Regions from separate parts of the Mesorhizobium sp. M0185 genome, predicted to be linked through region 2. Evidence: riboswitches for the same ligand, from Rfam matches in the RefSeq annotation. Region 2 holds a riboswitch; the other holds the start of a gene.
The links. A riboswitch is a leader RNA that binds a small molecule or an ion and turns the genes downstream of it on or off. The one in region 2 is predicted to bind cobalamin.

Region 1: it holds a riboswitch for cobalamin, as region 2 does, so the genes downstream of both, metE (5-methyltetrahydropteroyltriglutamate--homocysteine S-methyltransferase) here and NKJ20_RS02345 (DUF1636 family protein) in region 2, are expected to answer to the same signal.

What each region holds. Positions count from the first base shown of each region.
Region 1 covers NZ_JAMYSY010000027.1:45,578-50,349, forward strand. The annotation lists gene NKJ20_RS20840 (dihydrodipicolinate synthase family protein) at 1-385, shown strand, start outside; gene metE (5-methyltetrahydropteroyltriglutamate--homocysteine S-methyltransferase) at 651-2,996, opposite strand; cobalamin riboswitch at 3,092-3,292, opposite strand; gene NKJ20_RS20850 (hypothetical protein) at 3,705-4,385, shown strand; gene NKJ20_RS20855 (helix-turn-helix transcriptional regulator) at 4,408-4,772, opposite strand, start outside.
Region 2 covers NZ_JAMYSY010000002.1:115,931-120,702, reverse strand. The annotation lists gene cobW (cobalamin biosynthesis protein CobW) at 1-817, opposite strand, end outside; gene NKJ20_RS02345 (DUF1636 family protein) at 814-1,248, opposite strand; cobalamin riboswitch at 1,287-1,490, opposite strand; gene NKJ20_RS02340 (winged helix-turn-helix domain-containing protein) at 1,520-2,719, opposite strand; gene NKJ20_RS02335 (NADH-quinone oxidoreductase subunit A) at 3,055-3,420, shown strand; gene NKJ20_RS02330 (NuoB/complex I 20 kDa subunit family protein) at 3,411-3,992, shown strand; gene NKJ20_RS02325 (hypothetical protein) at 3,999-4,538, shown strand; gene NKJ20_RS02320 (NADH-quinone oxidoreductase subunit C) at 4,535-4,772, shown strand, end outside.

The DNA.
Region 1 (4,772 bases), on a different contig from region 2:
GAGCCATCTGGCCGACCAGAGGCGCACTGTGCCGGAAGGGTTCTCGATCGGCTACAGCGGCGACTGGAACGCCGCAGAGGCCATGATCGCCGGCGCCGACACATGGTACAGCGTCCTCGCCGGCATCCTGCCCGAGGTCTGCGTGAAGATCGTCACGGCGGCGCAACAGGGCGATGCGGCCGAAGCGCGACGGATCGATGCCACGCTTGCGCCGCTCTGGAGACTCTTCAAGGAGTTCTCGAGCCTTCGCGTCGTCTATGCACTTGCCGAATTGCTCGACATTTGCCGTGCCGACCCCCCGCGTCCCATCCTGCCTCTGCCCTCAGCAGCGAAGCGCCAGATCGCCGCCGCGTTGGAACGCTTGCCATCGGATGTCAACCGGTGAATAGCGAACCCGGCGGCCAGTGAAGGAACCTGTCATGTATGTACCCGCGCATTTCGATGAACCGAGCCGAGAATCGAACTCGACACGTCACAGGGAGAAAACGGTACCCTTTACTCCTGCGCGATTAATACACGTGCCGAAGGAAAGTGCACATTTCGCTCGAGTGACTTATTTCAAAGGATGTGATCGCGTTTTGGCACATTCACAGCCGACATGCGGCAGCCGGTAACTCACCACATGGTGAGCAACCAGGAAACCCTCCGGCCTACACTTTCCACCGGAGCGCACGTGCTGCATCGACCATGTTCATCAGGGCAGGGCGGACCTCCTCCCATTTGCGTGTTTTGAGGCCACAGTCCGGGTTTACCCACAGTTGGGAATCCGACAGTCGCTCGCGGGCAAGCATGACGAGATCCGAAATCTCGCCGACTTCCGGGACGCGTGGTGAGTGAATGTCGTAGACTCCGGGACCGATTTCGTTCGGATATTTGGAGCTCGTGAAGGCGTCCAGCAGTTCCATCTTCGAGCGCGACGTCTCAATCGAAATGACATCCGCATCCATTTCAGCGATCGCGTCGATGATCTCGTTGAACTCCGAGTAGCACATGTGGGTATGGATTTGAGTCGCGTCCTTTACACCCGTTGAAGCGATCCGGAAGCATTCGACAGCCCAGTCGAGATAGTCGTTCCAATCAGACTGGCGCAGTGGCAATCCTTCGCGAAACGCGGCCTCATCGATCTGGATCATCCTTGCGCCGGACCATTCGAGATCCGTCACCTCGTCGCGGATGGCGAGCGCGATCTGGCGGCATGCTTCGGAGCGGGGTACGTCGTCGCGAACAAAAGACCAGTTGAGAATGGTCACCGGGCCTGTGAGCATTCCCTTCACAGGGTTTTCCGTAAGCGACTGGGCGAATTGCCACCAGCGCAGCGTCATCGGCTTGGGCCTCGATACGTCGCCGAAGATGATGGGGGGGCGCACGTAACGCGACCCATAGCTCTGCACCCAGGCATGCTGGGTGAAGGCGAAGCCGGACAGCTGCTCGCCGAAATGCTGTACCATGTCGTTTCGTTCGAACTCACCGTGCACCAGCACGTCCAGCCCGATCTCTTCCTGCCAGCGAATTGCAGCCTCGATCTCCTTCTTCAGGAAGGTCTCGTAGTCGACATAGCTCAGCTGGCCCTTCCCATGAGCGGCCCGCGCCCTGCGTACCTGCGGCGTCTGCGGGAAGGACCCGATGGTCGTCGTCGGGAACGGCGGCAGCCCGAGCGTGCCGGCTTGGACTCTGGAGCGCTCGGCAAAAGCGCTCTCTCGTCGCTTCATGCTGTCGTCAATGCTGGCGATCCGCCCCTCAACCAGCGGGTCATGGATCTTCGTGGATGTCACGCGAGTGGCGGCAGCCTCGGCAGACGCTTTCAACGCGCCTGCCACCGCATCCCTGCCTTGGGACAGGGCCCGGGCAAGCAACACCAACTCGTCGGTCTTCTGGGCCGCGAAGGCGAGCCACGACCTGATGTCCGCGTCGAGTTCCGTCTCCATGCGGAGGTCGATCGGCACATGCAGCATCGAGCAAGAAGGCGCGATCTCGACGCGGTCCAAGGGCCAGCCGGCGACGATCGGTTTGATGCGGTCGAGAATGACGGGCAGGTTCGCACGCCAGACGTTGCGACCATCGATCAAGCCAAGCGAGAGCACCAGATCCTTCGGTGCGAGCCGACCCACCGTTTCCAGCTGCTCGGGAGCGCGCACGAGATCAATATGCAGCCCGGCCAGGGGCAGAGAAACCGCGGTTTCGAGATTGTCTCCCAGCGGCCCGAAATAGGTAGCCAGCATGATCTTCAGCTCGGGCGCGGCTTTCGACAGCTGGCCATAGGCGAATTCGAACGCAGCTCGTTCGTTCGGGTTCAGATCGAGGACAAGCGCTGGCTCATCGATCTGCACCCAGTCGGCTCCAGACAGCTTCAGCCTCTGCAGGAGTTGCTCGTAGACGGGCAGCAGCCGCGGCAGAAGCGCGATGGGATCGAGTCCTTCGGCAGGCGATTTCGCCAGCTTGAGGAAGGTGATCGGTCCAAGGATGACTGGGCGTGTGTGAACGCCGAGAGCTTTAGCCTCGATGAAGTAATCGACCGGTTTCGTCGACGAGAGGGCGAACGTCTGATCATCGTTGAGTTCCGGCACAATGTAGTGATAGTTGGTGTCAAACCACTTGGTCATTTCCATCGCGGTTACATCAGACCGATGAGCCGCCTGCTGGTGACCAGCGTGTCGACAATCCTCCGTCTGACCCTGGTTGCCCCGCGCCATTGCGAAGTAGATGTCAAGTGGAACCTCGCCGCTATTCCAGCCGTAACGGGATGGAACGGCGCCGACCATGGCTGCGGTGTCGAGCACATGGTCGTAGAGCGAGAAGTCGTTCGACGGGATTTTCGACACGCCGCGATCGTGCTGCTCCTCCCAGCTAGCGGCACGGAGCGCCTTCGCGGTCGTGAGAAGGTCGGCAGCGGACGATTTTCCGGACCAGTAGCTTTCAAGCGCGAATTTCAGTTCTCGCCGACGACCGAAGCGGGGCACGCCGAGCGTTGCTACAGGAATTTGCTGAGAGACAGTCATGCCAGACCCCGATGGTTGGGGCGTCGGTGACAAGGAAGGCGCTAGCAGGCCGGCACGAACGCCAGGCTGCAGCGGCCACCGAGACACCCCGCCCGTGGACGTAATTCGCCGTGGCAGGTCTCCTGGCTCGCGGGGTCATAGCCTCTACCCGTCTTCCCAAGGCTATTCGCCTCAGTGACATGAGTGGGGTTGGCTCGCCGCTAACAGTTGCGGGGGCAGCGCCGGCATCGCACCGGCTTCCCTCTTAGCTCCGCTGCGGCAGCGCCGTACGGAGAACCACGACGCGGGAGACAATTACAGCAGTTCGCCTCTTTGTCAACGCCGCATAAAGAAATGTTTATGTCGTTATGTTAAATTTCCGTTGGCATGTTCCAAAGGTCGCCTCGAAAGCGAAAACTGTGGAAGCCTTGAGCGGCCGGTAAATCAAAGCAATGACGCACGGCGCCCTTGTCCAGGAGGATAGGAGTTCGTCGGCTGCCGGCAGCAAACATACCGGCAAGCGCCGTGGTGCTGCTTCCCGCATCATGCGAACCACCTCGGCGTCGAACTTCGGCTCCGAGGTTCCGACCGCTTCGTTGGTGATCTGCTCGCGACCATATTCGGCTCAATGGCGAGGCTGTTGCCCATGTGGAAGCTGTTGGCCGTGATGCCCTCGGTGATATGACACAACGATTTCGGGGGGAGCACACCGAGGCCAGGCGCAGCGGCGTGATCGAGGCCAATGTCTCGAACTGCTTGTTCGCAGCCCACCGGCTCAAGGTAACCCGGCTCAAACCACCGGCCAGCTCAAGTCCTGTCCAAATGAGGCCTGAGCGGCAAATCGTCGTGCACGCGCACGGTTTGGCGTTCGATCTTGTGATGCGTCTTGGGCGGACAATCGCCACGGTGCAGCGCGCAGAAGCGGTCCCCAATTGGGAAGCCGAGGGCGGTGAGGGCAAGCCAGCGCCACAGGCGGAAGGGGACTTGGACCTGTTTGCCCTGCTGGACCACAAGTTCGCGACACAGGGCCTCAAGGAGAAGACCAAGAGTGATTATGCGCGGGACCTCGCCAAATTCATCAAAAGCAGCGGGCGTCAAAGTTCGGCGCCGATTGACATGGAGATAGCCATCGCGGCGAACCGCCCAGGCGGACCGCAAGCCGGAATACAACCGGGTGCAGGCGGCCAAGCTCGTCCACAAGATGGCGTCGGGCACACACCGGCGATGGGAGAGCGGACCGTGGAGTGCAGGAACTTTACGCCTATCCACGCTCCCGTGGACGTGTCCTGCGGCACATCGGCAGCGATATTGAGGAGGCAGTTGAGCTTCTGGTCGAGCACTCTTACCTGCCACTACCTACGCTTAACGTCATCTCGTACTGAAAACGCACCACGCAAGGTCGAGATGTAACATGCGCCCTTCGTGGATGGTTCTAAGCTTCCTCGGGCGCGGTCAATCTGTGATAACGGTCGCTTGGAACCTCCATCACCGCGACGCGATCAAGGTTGGCGTATCGCGCTCGGTAGTAACCTTCTTCCTCCACTTCGGCGAAACTAAACTGGGGAACGTCAAAGGTCGCAGCTTCCAATCCGAAGAAAGTCGTAGCGGTTTCTTCATCCAAGAAGTTCCACTCATCTTCTCCGTCGTCATATGTGACGCGAACATAGGAGGCCATGCGCACGGCTTCCTGATCACCCATCTCTGCGATGATGGCATCGCATTCTTTCTTCAGCTTTCCTGAAACCTCACCCTTATCCCAGTCATCCAAAGCCCGATAGATTTCTGGATGATAATACT
Region 2 (4,772 bases):
GTGCGAGCTCGTCCGGGTTGGACACGGACGCGATGTCGATGACGAACGAGTCAAAATCGTCATGTTCGTGGTCGAGCTCGTCGTCGTGGTGGGTCTTGCGGTTCTCGATGTCGTCCTCGACGGCGAGGCCGAGGCCGAGCAGCACCGACGGGTCGACCTTGCCTTGCGAAGTCGGTACGATCTTCACCGCCCGCGCAACGTGCTTGCCGATGACGGCATTGGCACGGGCCGCGCCGGCTGCGTCCATCAGGTCGCTCTTCGACAGGATGATCAGGTCGGCGCAGGCGAGCTGGTCTTCGAACACTTCCTCGACCGGATCGTCATGGTCGAGCGTCTCGTCCTGCGCGCGCTGCGCCTGCAGGGCGTCCATGTCGTTGGCTACGCGGCCATCAGCCAGCGCCGGTCCGTCGACCACGGCAATGACGCCGTCCACCGTCACGCGGCTTTTCACCGACGGCCACTGGAAGGCCTGGACCAGCGGCTTGGGCAAAGCGAGGCCGGATGTCTCGATCAGGATGTGGTCGACCCTCGGCGTCAGCGACAGGATCTGGTCCAGCGCCGGGACGAAATCATCGGCGACGGTGCAGCAGATGCAACCATTGGCCAGCTCGACGATGTTTTCCTCGGGGCAGGTGTCGATGGCGCAGCCCTTCAGGATCTCGCCGTCGATGCCGATGTCGCCGAACTCGTTGACGATGATGGCCAGCCGCTTGCCTTTGGCGTTTTCGAGCAAATGGCGGATCAATGTCGTCTTGCCGGCGCCGAGAAATCCGGTGACCACGGTGCAGGGAACGCGCGAAAGGGAGGCAGCGGTCATATCAAGTCCTTCAGAAGGTCAAGGGGAGGGATGCGGGCAACGAGGCCGCGCTTTAGGCAATCGGGACGGCCGCGCCATGGAATGAGCCCATCCGTCGAGGTGGCGAACAGCTTTGCCCCGGTGACGAGATCGGCGCCGCTGGTCGTGGTCAGATCACCGAAGACGTAGCTCCAGCAGCCGTCGCGCAGCATGGCCGCGCTGAGCCGGCGCTTGCAATTGCCGAGGCATTCGACGGTGCGGATTTTGATGTTTTCGCTGGAAGCGGCGCGGCGCGTGTCCTCTGCGAGCAGTTCGCCGGCGCGCGGATGAGCGTCCGAACCGGTCTCGTCACGGCAGGACGAGCAGACGATGACGGTAACGCCGGCCGGGGAATCACCATGGCCGGACAATAAATCCGCTGTCTCAGCCGGAAAACTGCTGTCGCGTTCCAAATCAGGCTCCTTGCCCGGAAAACCCGCCAGGCGATCGGATTCTTATGTCCTAGACGGCAGGTCTCCTGGCTCGCGGGTCATCGCCTGGGTGCCGCCTTCCCGGGAATATCCCAGTGGTTTTCGGCCGAGGCTCGTCGCTTACAGTTGCGGGGACAGCCGCGGATTTGAAATCGAGATTTCGCACCGCATTCCCTCTTGGCCCCTGCCGTTGCGGGCAGGGGACCGTCTGGAACGGATTTAGGCTTGTGGAGGCAGTCGTGTCAACGCACGTCTATGCCGCGGCGATATCCGCGAGCGGCCGGCCGAGGTCGCCGGCAGCGGTCACCTCGATGCGTTCCAGGCCGAGCCAGCCCTGCATCTGCTTCAATTCTTCGAAAAGCTCGGCAGCGGTTTGTGGCGGGGCGCCGGGCTCCGCATAGGCGGCATGGACGCGCAATACGCCGGCCGGACGGTCGGCCCTGAGGTCGACGCGCCCGACGATGCTGTCGCCGAGCAGGAATGGCAGCACATAATAGCCATACCGGCGCTTTTCGGCCGGCGTGTAGATCTCGATGCGGTAGTGGAAGTCGAACAAGCGCTCGGTGCGCGACCGCTCGAAGACGACGGGATCGAACGGCGCGAGCAAGGCGCGCGCCTCGATCCTGCGCGGCAAACGGGCGTCGTTGTGGAGATAGGCTGTTTTGCTCCAGCCTTCGACGCTCACCGGCAACAGGTCGCCGGCCTCGACCAACTCCTCGATGCGGCCCTTGATGTCGGCGGGCGAGAGGCGGAAATAGTCGCGCAGGTCGCCTGCCGTGGCGATGCCGTGGGCGCGGGCCGAGATGCGCAGCAATTCGCGGTGAGCATCCTCGGGACAGGGAACCGGTAGCGCGAGTACCGCCGGCGGCAGCACGCGCTCCGGCAGATCGTAGAACCGCTCGAAGCCGCGGCGATGCGCCGTGGTGATGCGGCCGGCCCAGAACAGCCACTCGAAGGCATGCTTGGCATGGCTCCAGCCCCACCAGCCGCCCGAACCCTTCTGGCCTTCGAAAGCCGACGCCGCGATCGGGCCTCGTTCGGCGACCTCGCGATAGATGTCTTCGATATAGGCGGCGTGCTCGCGGCCCCATTTGGCCAGTCCGCTGTACATTTCGTCGCCGCGTTCGGCCCGCTGCATGCGCCAGCGCATCAGCGGATAGGTCTCGACCGGCAAGAACGAGGCTTCATGCGCCCAATACTCGAAGACCATGCGCTTGCGCGTGACGGCGGCGTTGTCGAGCAACGCCAGCTTGTAAGGGCCAAGCCGCGAATAAAGCGGCATATAGTGGGCGCGCACCACGGCGCTGACGGAATCGATCTGCAGCAGGCCGGTACGGGCAAGCACGCGGGCCAGATGCCGGCGGTCAGGCGTGCCGGTGGGGCGCGGGTCATTGAATCCCTGTGCCGCCAGCGCAATGCGGCGGGCCATGGCAAGCGAGATTTTTTCCTTCATGAAGGCGGCATCCGGACGATTTTGGACAGAGAAAATGACCTGCGATTCCGTGCCATGCTAGCAGGGTTTTGGCGGCATCCATGTCAGGAGAGAAAAGTGGAGTAAAAAGTGAAGGAAATCAAACAGGAGCGGATCGGACCAGTTTTCCCGGATATGCCGTCCAGCACCGCGATTTGAACAAGGTTTGACTTGCTTCGTCGAAAGCGCTGCGCTAACCCTCGCCGCGTTGCAGCATAGAGCCCCCTTAAAACGGTTCAGTGGTTAAACTGTCACGCTTCCGCAAGTGGGTCCGGTGCTGTAATCAGAGTGGATTGGCCGCAACGGAAAGCTGCAGAATGAACGCATTGTTGAGTTCGTACCTGCCCATCGTCCTGTTCATCGGCGTGGCGCTGGTCGTCGGACTGGCGCTGCTCGCCGCACCCTTCCTGGTGGCCTATCGCAACCCCGATCCGGAAAAGCTTTCGGCCTATGAGTGCGGCTTCAACTCGTTCGACGACGCCCGCATGAAATTCGACATCCGCTTCTACCTGGTGTCGATCCTGTTCATCATCTTCGATCTGGAGGTGGCCTTCCTGTTTCCGTGGGCGGTGTCGTTCAGCCAGATCGGCATGCTCGGTTTCTGGTCGATGATGGTGTTTTTGGCGGTGCTGACCATCGGCTTTGCCTATGAATGGAAAAAAGGAGCGCTGGAATGGGATTGAACGACAGTTCCGGCACGCTCGTCGCGCCGAAGCCCAAGGGCCTCATCGACCCCAACACCGGCAGGACGGTCGGGTCCGACGATCCATTCTTCCTGGAGATCAACAACGAGCTCGCCGACAAGGGCTTTCTCGTCACCTCGACCGAGGCGCTGATCACCTGGGCGCGCAGCGGCTCGTTGATGTTCATGACCTTCGGTCTCGCCTGCTGCGCCGTCGAGATGATCCATACTTCGATGCCGCGCTATGACTCGGAGAGGTTCGGTGTCGCGCCGCGCGCGTCCCCGCGCCAGTCCGACATCATGATCGTCGCCGGCACGCTGACCAACAAGATGGCGCCGGCGCTGCGCAAGGTCTACGATCAGATGCCGGAGCCGCGCTACGTCATCTCGATGGGCTCCTGCGCCAATGGCGGCGGCTATTATCATTATTCCTATTCGGTGGTGCGCGGCTGCGACCGCATCGTGCCGGTCGACATCTACGTGCCCGGCTGCCCGCCGAGCGCTGAAGCGCTGCTTTACGGCATCCTTCTGCTGCAGAAGAAGATCCGCCGCACCGGCACGATCGAGCGGTAAATCGCCATGGATGAAGATCGGATCATTTATGGCAACCCTGAACCTTGGCTGGATTTGATGTTCAGAACGTCTGAACAGCGATTTGTAAAAACGGACTCCGGTTCGACGTTTTATTCTTCTGCGCTCTCAACAGACACGAAATTTGGTGCTGCTGGTGTCGGTATCGACATCCGATTGAATGATTGGGAAGCCGAGCCGACAAGCGACCCACGAATTATCTTTTATCATGGCGACGTAAGACTGCGTTCGCTTGGCGATCGAACCAAGAATCTGATTGGTGAAATGTCGGCCAAGCTTTCCTCTGCCGCGTCGGGCCAGGGAGCAACTACCGAAAAGCTGTTTGTGGAATGCGTTGCTCTAAATGGCGACCCTGCGCATCTGGAAACCCGGCAGTTTGTCGGAAAGCTGTTTTTTGGCGAGCCGGGTGACGATGATGAATGCCAGGTTTTTTTGACTATTGACGCCGCCAGGGAGAGCGGCTGGTTTGGTGAAAAAGATCCAGAAGACTCGCGCAAGGTTCTGGGCTGGTTGGCGAGGTTGTCATGACCCAGGCGTTGAATGACCTCTCGACCTATCTCGGCGAGAAGCTGATCGGCCGGATCGGCGAGGCGGTGTTCGCCTATGGCGAACTCACCATCTCGGTCGAGCCGCGCGACCTGATCGAGGTGGTGACCTTCCTGCGCGACGACCCGAAATGCCAGTTCATTTCGATCATCGACGTCTGCGGCGCCGATTATCCATCGCGGGCGAAGCGCTTCGACGTCGTCTATCATTTGCTGT